3 regions of the Mesorhizobium sp. M0189 genome follow, and region 1 is predicted to be linked to each of the others. Evidence: predicted binding sites of a transcription regulator. Region 1 holds the regulator's gene; each other region holds the start of a gene.
The links. The regulator LexA, encoded in region 1, represses DNA repair genes until DNA is damaged. The targets are predictions, from matches to a motif close to TGTTCNNNNTGTGTTCNG.
Positions count from the first base shown of each region.

Region 2: a site for LexA is predicted at 1,756-1,773, ahead of recA (recombinase RecA). Genes of this name have one in related genera too.
Region 3: a site for LexA is predicted at 1,899-1,916, ahead of NKJ09_RS16255 (PA0069 family radical SAM protein). Genes of this name have one in related genera too.

Region 1 is NZ_JAMYSW010000001.1:455,536-459,721, forward strand. Features, by position in the region: gene NKJ09_RS02185 (ComEC/Rec2 family competence protein) at 1-1,335, shown strand, start outside; gene lexA (transcriptional repressor LexA) at 1,329-2,060, opposite strand; gene kynU (kynureninase) at 2,532-3,779, shown strand; gene NKJ09_RS02200 (hormone-sensitive lipase) at 3,875-4,186, shown strand, end outside.
Region 2 is NZ_JAMYSW010000019.1:11,997-16,182, forward strand. Features, by position in the region: gene NKJ09_RS26565 (GFA family protein) at 1-240, opposite strand, end outside; gene NKJ09_RS26570 (TfoX/Sxy family protein) at 331-654, shown strand; gene NKJ09_RS26575 (PfkB family carbohydrate kinase) at 661-1,620, opposite strand; gene recA (recombinase RecA) at 1,898-2,995, shown strand; gene alaS (alanine--tRNA ligase) at 3,255-4,186, shown strand, end outside.
Region 3 is NZ_JAMYSW010000008.1:154-4,339, reverse strand. Features, by position in the region: gene moaB (molybdenum cofactor biosynthesis protein B) at 1-138, shown strand, start outside; gene NKJ09_RS16265 (phytanoyl-CoA dioxygenase family protein) at 172-1,146, opposite strand; gene NKJ09_RS16260 (glycosyltransferase) at 1,336-1,839, opposite strand; gene NKJ09_RS16255 (PA0069 family radical SAM protein) at 1,991-3,145, shown strand; gene rnhB (ribonuclease HII) at 3,312-4,007, shown strand.

The DNA of each region.
Region 1 (4,186 bases):
GCGGCGGCCGCCGCGCTTTTTTCGATTGCGGCCTACCTCGTCTTTTCCGGCATTGTGGTGGCGGCCGAACGCAGCTTCATCATGTTGGCGGTGATGCTTATCGCCGTGCTGTTCGACCGGGCCGCGCTCACCATGCGCAACCTGGCGATCTCGGCCATCGCGGTCATTCTGGTGTCGCCGCACGAGGTGGTCGGTCCGAGCTTCCAGATGTCCTTCGCCGCGACGGCGGCCCTTGTCGGCGCCTATGCAGGCTGGTCCGATTACCGCGCCGGCGGGGCCACCACGCCGCCGCCCCGGCGGTCGCCGCTACGCTTTGCCACTAGAAAGGTACTGATGGGCATGGGCGGCCTGGCGATGACCTCGATCATTGCAGGGAGCGCCACGGCGCTTTTCGCCATATGGCATTTCCAGCGCGTGGCGCCGCTCAGCCTGTTCGCCAATCTGGCCATCATGCCTATCGTCTCACTGGTCGTCATGCCCTTCGCCGTCCTCAGTGCGCTGGCGATGCCGTTCGGCGCGGATGGGCCTTTCCTCTACGTGATGGGCAAGGGGCTGACGGCGATGATCGCCCTGTCCGGGTGGATCTCCGAGCGCTCGCCGATCGATGCGGTCGGGCTGATTTCGCTGAGATCTGTCCTTTTGGTGACGATCGCCCTCGTCATTGCCAGCATGGCGACGACCTGGTTGCGGCTCGTGGCCCTTCCTTTTGCGCTCGCCGGCTTGCTAACGACAACGCAGACGCGCGTACCCGATGTATTGATCTCGGAGGACGCACGGCTCGTCGCGCTGCCGATCGGCAGCGGTGAACTCGCGGTCAACCGGGCACGCCCGAATGAGTTCACCATCGACAACTGGAAACGCGCGCTCACATCAGAGGCTATCGTCGCGCCGGAAACACCTGGAAAGAACGATCCGCAATTCGACATTGCCGATCCGGCCGACTTACCGCCGGGCATGCCGTTCATTTGCACGGACGGTCTCTGCCTTGCCAGGCATCCATCCGGCGCGATCATCGCGCTAGCCAATGACCGCGATACTGCACGGCCAGCCTGCGCCTTTGCCAGCTTGATCGTCATCGACGACGCCACCGCCCATAATCCCTGCTACTACGACCGGCTGGTCCTCGTCGTCACCAAACGGCAACTGGCGCGCGCGGGAAGTGCGGCCGTCTATTTCGATCCACAAGCGGCAACACGCGCCGAAATCCGCTTCGCCGTCGAAAAATCATACCGGCCCTGGCACGTGCAGCGGAAATTTTCACGCGCGGCGCGGGGCATGCCGCCATACCGCAGAGCCGACAAGCCAAAAGCCGGCGCCAAGGGCGCAGCTCAGTAGCGGCGGATCAGCCCAACGAGCTTGCCCTGCACCTTGACCCTGTCTGGTCCGAAGATGCGCGTCTCGTAGGCCGGATTGGCGGCTTCCAGGGCGATCGAGGCGCCCTTGCGGCGGAACCGCTTCAGCGTCGCTTCTTCCTCGTCGACCAGTGCCACCACGATCTCACCGGGGCTCGCCGTATCGGCATTGCGGATGATCACCGTGTCGCCGTCGAAAATGCCAGCCTCGATCATCGAATCGCCTTTGACCTCGAGCGCATAATGCTCGCCGCCCATGATCATGTCCGGCGGCACCGAGATCGAATGCGTCTGGTGCTGGATGGCATCGATCGGCACACCAGCGGCGATGCGGCCCATCACCGGGATAGACACGGCGGCGACGACATCGTCGTCATTGCCGGCTGCAGGGACGCGCGACGATGTCGGCTTGCCTTGCCGAGGACCTTGCCCAAGACTGCCCTGGATGACACTCGGCGAGAACTTGCGTGCCGCATTGAGGCCGGGGGCGATCGAATCGGGCAGGCGCAGCACCTCCAGCGCACGGGCCCTGTTGGGCAAACGGCGAATGAAGCCGCGCTCCTCCAGCGCCGTAATCAGCCGGTGGATTCCCGATTTGGAAGCCAGGTCGAGCGCTTCCTTCATCTCGTCGAAGGAGGGCGGGATACCGCTTTCCTTCAGCCTTTCGTGGATGAACATAAGCAGTTCGTGTTGTTTGCGTGTCAGCATAGCGACCCCCAACAGAATCAGAAAAACAAACCCAGAACAAACACTATCTGTTCCAGTTGTGTTCCGCAACTGTTTAAAGTTTAATGAATGTGTTAGGGCTCGGGTAACGATACCACTCGCCAAACCGGGACGCTGCATTTTCACCGCCGCGGGCCTCATCGCCTTGATTCTGCTTTCGTTTGCGGCCTCTGGGTTTCCAGAAGGCGGCACTGGTATCGGCCGTCAGCCGGCAAAGGGGCACGGAATTGAAGCCGTATCGACTGTGCGGTTTGGTCAATGCACCGTGAACGAAACGAACTCAAAACGCCAACCTTGGGTTGGCTTGGCTCCTGGTTTCCACCGCATGGTCAGGCAACTTGTCGCCGGTGGAGCCTTGCTGCGCGATACCAGGTAATGGAGAACCGCTCGTGACCGATGGATGCCGTCGATGCGTGTCCGGCGTTGCGGTGAATCTTGGGGAGCAGACAAATCATGACAGGAATTCCCGATCTCGTGGCCATAAGGGCGATGGATGCTGCAGATCCGCTGCGCGCGATGCGCGACCGCTTTGTGCTGCCGCAAGGAGTGATCTATCTCGACGGCAATTCGCTAGGGGCCGCTTCGCGTGCCGCTTTCGATGAATTGAGCAAGGCAGTGACCGAAGAATGGGCGCATGATCTCATCCGCGCCTGGAACACGGCCGGCTGGTTCAACATGCCGCTCGAACTTGGCGACCAGCTCGGGCGCCTGATCGGTGCCGCGGCCGGCCAGACGGTGGTCTGCGACACGACATCGGTCAACATCTACAAGCTGCTGCACGCCGCCATGGCCATGCGGCCGGAGCGGCAGGTCATCGTCGCCGAGGGCGACAGTTTTCCGACAGACCTCTACATGGCTGAGGGTGTGGTTTCGACGCGAAAAGATACGCTGCTGCGCCTCTCGGGGGTCGACGCGCCGAGCATCGAAGAGCTGATCGACGAACGCACCGCCGTGGTGCTGGTCAACCACGTCAACTACAAGTCGGGCGAACTGCGCGACATGCCGGCGCTGACGCGCAGGGCCCAGGAAGCCGGGGCGATGATCGTCTGGGATCTCTGCCACACCGCCGGTGCGATGCCAGTCGAGCTCGACACGGCAAACGCCGATTTTGCCGTTGGCTGCACCTACAAATATCTGAATGGCGGACCGGGCGCGCCTGCCTTCATCTATGCGGCTGAGCGGCATCTTGCCGACATCCAGCAGCCGCTCACCGGCTGGTGGGGCCATGCACGGCCCTTCGCCTTCGAGCCAGGCTATGCGGCCGGCACCGGCATCCGCCGGTTTCTGTGCGGCACCCAGCCGGTCCTGTCGATGCGCACGCTGAAGGGCGCGCTCGACATCTGGAACGATGTCGACATGACGGCGGTGCGCAAGAAGAGCATCGCGCTGGCTGATCTGTTCATCGAGCTCGTCGAGGCAAAGTGCGGCACTTACGGGCTAACGCTCGAAAGCACGCGCGACGGGGAAAAACGCGGCAGCCAGATTTCATTCATGCACGAGCATGGCTACCAGATCATGCGCGCGCTGATCGAACGTGGCGTGATCGGCGATTTTCGCGCGCCATCGACCATGCGCTTCGGCTTCACCCCGCTCTATGTCGGCTATGCCGATGTCTGGCAGGCCGTCGAAGTGCTTGAGGACATCCTGCGCACCGGTGCGTGGAAGGATGCGCGCTTCGCCATCAAGGCGGCTGTCACTTGAGATTGATGCGAGAGCTGGAATCGTGAGGCTGGCGACGACGCGCCGCGCGATGCTCACGCTCGTTGCAAGGCCATATTGCCAGGGGAGGGCGCAGGGTGTTCGAACGTCACATTGCCGATTGGGACAACGCCTATGCCAACGGCGCCAACATAGCCGGCAGCGATCGCTGGCCGGCGGCCTGGGTCGAGCCCGCGCGGGTTTTTCGCGACGTGCTTTCGACCGAGGGCCGGGCGCGGCTCGACATGGCCTATGGCCATGGCCCACGCAACCGGCTCGATCTTTTCCTGCCGGCCACCAAGCCCAAGGGGCTCGTGGTGTTCGTCCATGGCGGCTACTGGATGGCATTCGACAAGAGTTTCTGGTCGCATCTTGCCGCTGGCGCTGTTGATCGCGGCTATGCCGTGGCG
Region 2 (4,186 bases), on a different contig from region 1:
CGAGATCTCGCGTTGCGGGTGCTCGTCGTCCTCGATCTCGGCCCGGTAGACGCCGAGATGGCGCTTGCCCTCGATTTTCAGCGTCTCGTAATCGGCGCCGAGATTGATGGCGAAACCGCCGCCGCCCTGCTGCTTGCGGCAGATCGAGCAGTAGCACAGCATGAACGGCACCGGCGTGTGGCTTTCCACCTCGAAACGCACGGCATTGCACCGGCAGGACCCTTTGAGCAGAAGCGGCATGAAAAACTCCGATGAAACTGATTCTGAACTTGTCAGGATGGTGCCGGTAGCGGCGATGACAAGGGGAAATCCCGGTGACATGATCGCGCCATGGACAACGAGCGCATAGAAGAGCTTTTCGAAGGCCTCGGCCCGGTCAGCATCCGCAAGCTGTTCGGCGGCAAGGGCATCTATTTCGATGGCGTCATCGTCGCCATTGTCATCCGTGGCGAATTGATGCTGAAGGCCGACGCCGAAAGCGCCCCGGATTTCGAAGCGGCCGGCTGCCGGCAATGGACCTATACCGGCTCGCGCCACGGAAAGCTGGTGTCGATGCCCTATTGGAGCGTTCCCGACAGCGCTTTCGACGACCCCGACGAGATGGCGATCTGGGCGCGCCGCGCCTACGAGGCAGGACGGCGCGCCGGCAAATAGGCTGCGTCATGCTTCGGCAATTCTGGGCCGCATTTCACGCCAGGTCCCGCGCCTGGGCACGAGCGCCAGCGCCTCGGCAAAGCCGGCGCTGGTGAAGGCGGCGCTCTCGACGGTGAGCATAGCTGCGGCAACGCCTTCGCACAGTGCCGCGCGCAGCGTCAGGCCGCGCAGCAGGGCGGCGATCGTCGCGCCGGCCAATGCGTCGCCGGCGCCGGCAGCATCGGTCCGCTTTTGGAGCGGCGGTGGCAGGATCGAGAACGCGCCCAATTTGTCGAAACCGAGCACCGGTCCGTCGCCAGCGGTGATCACGCCGCTTTTCAGGCCCGCGCGTCTCAGGCCGTCGACGATGCCTTGGTCGTCAGCATCGATGTCGACGCCGGCGAGCACGCCAGCCTCGTGCCGGTTCATGAAGGCGAGTGCCAGAAGATCAAGCACCGGCGTCAGCCGCGCCGCTTTGCTGGGCGAGACGGCAAGCGCAAACACCGGCTTGCCGGCGGCGAGTGCCGCCAGCCGCGCCACTGCGGAAGACGGCAGGTTGGCGTCGCACAGCACCGCGTCGGCCGAACCGATCGCGTCTCGCACCTTGGCGCGGCGGATCTGCTTGGGAAGCGCCAGCTCGTAGAGCACCATGTCGGCAAGGCCGGCGATCAGCCCGCCGTCGCTATCGACCAGCATCGTATGGCTTGGCGTCGCGCGGTCGAGGAACACCGCCGACAAATCGGCAATGCCGGCGTCGGTGACGGCGCGTAAAACCGTGTCGCCCAGGGCATCGCCGCCGCGCACCGAAAGCAGCGAGGCCGAGACGCCGCGCCGCACCGCACAGCGCAAGGCGTTGAAGGCGGCGCCGCCGACATGCTCGCGCATCGTGCCGGGGTTGGAAGCGGCCGGCACGAAGGCGCCGGCAACCCGGCCGCGCCGCTCGATATAGGCGCCACCCACGGCCAGGATCGTCGGGGATTTCATCATGCCGGCAAAATGCCCTTTGCTGTTGCCCGGGAGGAGACTAGGTCGCCGGGCGGAACCCTGCAATCGCGGGTGCGATTCGGATGGTGACGGCAACGGCGCCGCATGCGAGGCGGGATACGTCCGGAAGCAAAATTGCGAAACAAAAATAGAACAAATATGGATATCAGTTATTTTTCAAACCCTTGGGGCTCATTGACAAATGAGAACAAACGAGGTACATTCTTTTAAGGATTGCGGGATTGTCCGGCCTCCATTGACGACCACGGGGTGATGTATCATGGCTCAGAATTCTTTGCGGCTTGTAGAGGACAAAGCGGTGGACAAATCAAAGGCTCTGGATGCGGCGCTGTCGCAAATCGAGCGTGCCTTCGGCAAGGGTTCGATCATGCGGCTCGGCGCGAACGAGCAGGTCGTCGAGATCGAAACGGTGCCGACCGGCTCGCTTGGGTTGGACATCGCGCTTGGCGTCGGCGGCCTGCCGCGCGGCCGCATCGTCGAGATCTACGGACCGGAAAGCTCGGGCAAGACGACGCTGGCGCTGCACACGGTGGCCGAAGCCCAGAAGAAGGGCGGCATCTGCGCCTTTGTCGATGCCGAGCATGCGCTCGATCCGGTCTATGCCCGCAAGCTCGGCGTCGATCTCGAAAACCTGCTGATCTCGCAGCCCGATACCGGCGAACAGGCGCTGGAGATCTGCGACACGCTGGTGCGCTCCGGCGCCATCGACGTGCTGGTGGTCGATTCGGTGGCGGCGCTGACGCCGCGGGCCGAAATCGAAGGCGAGATGGGCGATTCGCTGCCCGGCCTGCAGGCCCGCCTGATGAGCCAGGCACTGCGCAAGCTCACCGCCTCGATCTCGCGCTCCAACACCATGGTCATCTTCATCAACCAGATCCGCATGAAGATCGGCGTCATGTTTGGTTCGCCCGAGACGACGACCGGCGGCAACGCGCTGAAATTCTATGCCTCGGTCCGCCTCGACATCCGCCGCATCGGCTCGGTCAAGGATCGCGACGAGGTCGTCGGCAACCAGACCCGCGTCAAGGTCGTCAAGAACAAGCTGGCGCCGCCCTTCAAGGTGGTCGAGTTCGACATCATGTATGGCGAGGGCGTCTCCAAAACCGGCGAGCTGGTCGATCTCGGCGTCAAGGCTGGCGTGGTCGAAAAGTCGGGCGCCTGGTTCTCCTATAATTCGCAGCGTCTCGGCCAGGGCCGCGAAAACGCAAAACTGTTCCTGCGCGACAATCCCGACACGGCGCGCGAGATCGAATTGGCGCTGAGGCAGAATGCCGGATTGATCGCCGAGAAATTCCTTGAGAACGGCGGCTCCGAAAGCAGCGACGACGGTTTCGAGGACGACGCCGGGGCGATGTAGGAAAAGCGACGCCTCCCGGAGCGTCAGCCAGGTTTGGATTTGATGTTTTGATTTTGAGTTTGCGTAATCGGTACATTTTGAACCGCCGGCCCCGTGCCGGCGGTTGGCGTTTGACGGCGAGTCAGACGCATTTCAAAGCGCCGGTGAAAGCCGGGATTTGAGCCCATTTGGTGTTTCTGGACAGGCTGCGGTGCGACCGCTAAAAGGCCATGTCTATTTTCCGCCGGCAGCCGGCGGTTCTCTCGAAAAGGCAGTATTCATGAGTGGCGTCAACGAGATCCGGTCGGCATTTCTCGACTATTTTCGCAAGGAAGGTCACGAGGTCGTCGCGTCGAGCCCGCTGGTGCCGCGCAACGACCCGACGCTGATGTTCACCAATGCCGGCATGGTGCAGTTCAAGAACGTTTTCACCGGTCTGGAGAAGCGGCCCTATTCGCGTGCGACGACTGCCCAGAAGAGTGTTCGTGCCGGCGGCAAGCACAACGACCTCGACAATGTCGGCTACACCGCGCGACACCTGACCTTCTTCGAGATGCTCGGCAATTTCTCCTTCGGCGATTATTTCAAGGAGCGCGCCATAGAGCTTGCCTGGAACCTGATCACCAGGGAGTTCGGGCTGAAGAAGGACAAGCTGCTGGTCACCGTCTACCACACCGACGACGAGGCCGCCTCCTACTGGAAGAAGATCGCCGGTCTTTCCGACGATCGCATCATCCGCATCGCGACCTCGGACAATTTCTGGGCAATGGGCGACACCGGACCGTGCGGGCCGTGTTCGGAGATATTCATCGACCGTGGCGAGCACATCTGGGGTGGCCCTCCCGGCAGCCCCGAGGAGGATGGCGACCGTTTCCTCGAATTCTGGAACCTGGTGTTCATGCAGTATGAACAGGTGACGAAGGACGAGCGCGTCGACCTGCCGCGTCCGTCGATCGACACGGGCATGGGCCTCGAGCGCATGGCCTCCATCCTGCAAGGAGTTGATAGCGTCTTCGAAACCGACCTGTTCCGCCACCTGATCGACGCTGCGTCGTCGGCGCTTGGCCGCGGTCCGGATGCGGACACCGTCGCATCGTTCCGCGTCATCGCCGACCACTTGCGTTCGTCCTGCTTCCTGGTCGCCGACGGCGTGCTGCCGTCCAACGAAGGGCGGGGCTACGTGCTTCGTCGCATCATGCGCCGCGCCATGCG
Region 3 (4,186 bases), on a different contig from region 1:
TTCGTGTTGCCGGGCTCGCCCGGCGCCTGCAAGGACGCCTGGGACGGCATTTTGAAGCCGCAGCTCGACTATCGGCACATGCCCTGCAACTTCGTCGAGATCATGCCGCGCCTGGACGAGCATTTGCGGCGCGGCTGAGACGGAGCGAGGTATCAGCCGGGCGATCCCGCCTCAGCGAATGACCGGCTCGCCGTGAAACCGCCGGCGCGACGGCGGCGAGACGCCGAAGCCGACTTCCATCATCAGTCGTGGGGTGCGCGTCGGCACGGTACCCATATGGAAGCCGAACGGATCCTCGACAAAGCCGAGACCGGCCTGCCCCGTCAGCGTGACCGGGCTCTGCTCGCCATAGACGCCCAGCACCTCTTCCGCCGAATGGCCGACCAGAAGCGTCAGCTGATGCTTCAGGATGCGGCGGTTGTGGGAGCCGCGGACATAGACATGCGGCCCGGTGTCGTTGTCGACCGGCACCAGGTAGAAAAAGAACTTCAGCATGCGCCAGTCGTCGAGGTCGAAATGGTATTTGCCGAGCGAAGCCATGTTCTTGTCGGCGTCCGAGACGCCACCGGTCGGAAAGCTCCACCAGACGCGGGTGGTGATCAGCTTGGCCTGGCTGCCGAGATAGTGCGCTGCGATGTCGAGGAGTAGCGGATCGCGCTGCACGGCGACCGCAGCGTTGCAGTCGAGGACCCGCTCGAAATAGTGGCCGCTGAGCAGCGGGCGGCCGAAATGCTTTTCTGCATCGGCGTGTTTTTCGGGCAGGAATTCCAGCCGGCGGTCGAAATTGCCGAAGCATGGCGTGTGCTCGGCGAAGCGGGCGATCTCCTCATGGATGGCGGCTGGCAGCGTCAGGCCCGAATAGAGCCCCTCCGTCCGCAGCGCGCCGACGACGGCATCGCGATCGACGCCGGCGAACATCGTTTCACTGACATTGCGCGCCGGCCGAACCGGCTTCGCACCGCGCCAGTGCAGCCGCCGCGCCGGCATGGTGCGCGCCAGCATGAACATCGGCAGCCATGCCGGATTCTCGCGAAGGTCGGAAAGATAGGTCGGAATGCGGGCGGCGATGCGGCGCAGCGTACCGCCGTTGCGTGCGATCGCCTCGAGGCTTGCAGCGCCGGACTTGTCAGGGCTTGAAAGGGTCATCGGGGTCCTCAAATGTCGAGGGAACAGCATCGACGATAGTCGTCGTCGCCGCTCCGGCACACCCCAAACCCATTCGCCCGTATCGCTGGGAATGGTAACCCCCGGCCAGATTTTGTGCAATGCACAATAAACGACAACCCGCCAGAAAATTTGCTTGGGCGGCGTTTCCTAGGCCGGGATGGTAAGCCGTCACTTCCGCGGCGCCACCCAGATCTCGGCGTGGAGCCTTCTTGTCGCCAGGCCGCGGGCGATCGCTTCGGCGCTGCGGGCGCTCTTAGACAGCGCGGCGGCCTGACGCTTGCTGATCACCAAGCCTTCGGCGAGAGCGCGATTTCCGGCAAAGACCCGCGACAGGAACGGCGCGCGGCTGCCGCGTGCCCGTGAAAATCGCGCCGCCATGGTTTGCCTGGCCGTATGGGCGACGACCTCGTCGATCCAGCCCTCCCCCAGCCGCGCTCCCGGTTCCAGCAAAAGCAGCCAGTCGCCCTTGGCCTGCCTGATGCCGGCGGCGATGCCGCCGCTGACATAGTGGCAGCCGGCATGTTCGGCGACGCGGTGCGTCTGATCGGTCGAGCCGGTGTCGCAGACGAGAACGTCGCGCACCACGCCTTCGACCGCGCCGCCGATCAGCGAGGCGAGCGTGCGGGCGAGGCCCTCCTCGTCATTCAGGGTTTCGATCAGGACGCTAAGCATGTTTAGCCGAATAGCGGAAAGCGGTGGGCAGCGCCAGTTTTTGCGGCACGCCGCGAGAAAGTTCTTGCTTTGTTCCACTCGGTGCGATAGGAATACATTCATGAGCAGAGCGATTCGACAGCGGGCGGACAGTCCCTGGGAAAGGGCCAAAATGGAACAGATCGTGCGTGCCGACATTGCCGCCTTCGGCGCTGGCAGGGCCGAGATGGCGAATGCGATGATCGAGCAGAGCGGCATGCGCGTCCGCCCAGACCGCAATCGCGGCAGGTCGGCGGGCATCAATCCGTCCGGCCGTTTCGAGCCGGTCAGCCGGCATGTGTTCGACGACGGCTGGAATTCGCTGGAGGAGCTGCCGCCCTTCAAGACCGAGGTACAGGTCGAGAAGCCGCGCACCATCATCACCCGCAACGAATCGCCCGACATCTCCTTCGACCGCTCGATCAATCCCTATCGCGGCTGCGAACATGGCTGCGTCTATTGCTTCGCGCGGCCGACGCACAGCTTCATGGGCCTGTCGCCGGGGCTGGATTTCGAATCGAAGCTGTTTGCCAAGCCGGATGCGGCGCGGCTGCTCGACAAGGAATTGTCCAGGGATAATTACCAGCCGCGCACCATCGCCATCGGCACCAACACCGATCCCTACCAGCCGATCGAGAAGCAATACCGGATCATGCGCGAGATCCTCGAAGTGCTGGAGGCGCGCGGGCATCCGGTCGGCATCGTCACCAAGTCAGCGCTGGTGACACGCGACATCGACATTCTGTCACGCATGGCCGAACGCGGGCTGGCCAAGGTGGCACTGTCGGTGACGACATTGGACAGGATGCTGGCCAGAACGATGGAGCCGCGCGCGTCGACGCCGACCAAGCGGCTGGAGGCGATCAGGCAGCTTTCGGACGCCGGCATTCCGGCCTCGGTGATGGTCGCGCCGATCATCCCCGGACTGACCGACTCGGAAATGGAGCGCATCCTCGATTCGGCGCAGGCAGCGGGCGCGCGTGAAGCGGGCTATGTGCTGCTGCGCCTGCCGCTGGAGGTCGCGCCGATCTTCAAGGACTGGCTGCTGCGCCACTATCCCGACCGCTATCGCCACGTCATGTCGCTGATCCGTTCGATGCGCGACGGCAAGGACTACGATTCGGAATGGGGCAAGCGCATGAAAGGCTCCGGCCCTTATGCCTGGCAGATCGGCCGCCGTTTCGAGATCGCCGCCAAACGGCTCGGCCTCAATGCCGAGCGGCGCTCGCTGAGGACCGACCGGTTCGTCCCCGCCGCCAAGGCAACCGAGCAGCTGATGCTGCTGTGACAAAGCGTCTCGCGCCAGCCGCTTGAAGCGGCCGCAGCAGGCGAAAAATCCCGTCCGGCCTGTCCTGTCCCCGGGCTTGCAGACGGTAGCCCCTCCTGGTCCGGTGCCCCGCCCGACCCGGAGGGGACTTGCGGAGAATCGGAGCCGATGCGAACCTCGCCGCACCATGGCTCGCCCGCGTTCCGATTCTCCGCTTCTCTTCGAAATCGTCGAGAAACCCGACTTCTCGTTCGAGACGAAGGCGATGGCCGAAGGCCTGTGGCCGGTGGCGGGGATGGACGAGGCCGGCCGCGGCCCGCTCGCCGGGCCGGTGGTGGCTGCAGCGGTGGTGCTCGATCCCGCCAACATCCCCGACGGCCTCGATGATTCCAAGCGGCTGACGCATTTGCAGCGCGAGGCGCTGTTCCTGAAAATCCTCGGCTCCGCACTCGCCGTATCGATGGCCTCGGTCAGCGCCGAAGGCATCGATGCCTCCAACATCCTCAAGGCCAGCCTGGAGGCGATGCGCCGTGCAGTGGCCGGCCTGTCAATCCGGCCGAAGCTGGCGCTGGCCGACGGCCGCGACGTGCCGCCCGGCCTGCCCTGCGAGGGCAAAGCGCTGATCAAGGGCGACCAGCGCTCGCAGTCGATCGCTGCAGCCTCGATCGTCGCCAAGGTGTTGCGCGACCGCATGATGTGCGGCTGCGGCAGCCATCATGCGCGTTACGGCTTCGAGCTGCATATGGGCTACGCCACTGTGCGCCATCGCACGGCGATCGATCTGCACGGGCCAGTGGCACGGCTGCACCGCGCCTCCTTCGCGCCGTTCCGGTTCGGCGGCACCGAGGTGCTGGAGGAAGAGGGCCTTTCGGGCCTGGATTGAGCGAAAGCGGCTAGGCGTAATCTCCCCCTCGAGGGGGAGATGGCCAGGCCAGAGGGGGTCGCCTCGCGTGAAGCGCCAACCTTCTCTTTCGTCCCACATGGCGTCGCGCCAGGACGTACTGACCCCCTCTGTCGCCTTCGGCGACATCTCCCCCTCGAGGGCAGGGGAATCGCATATGG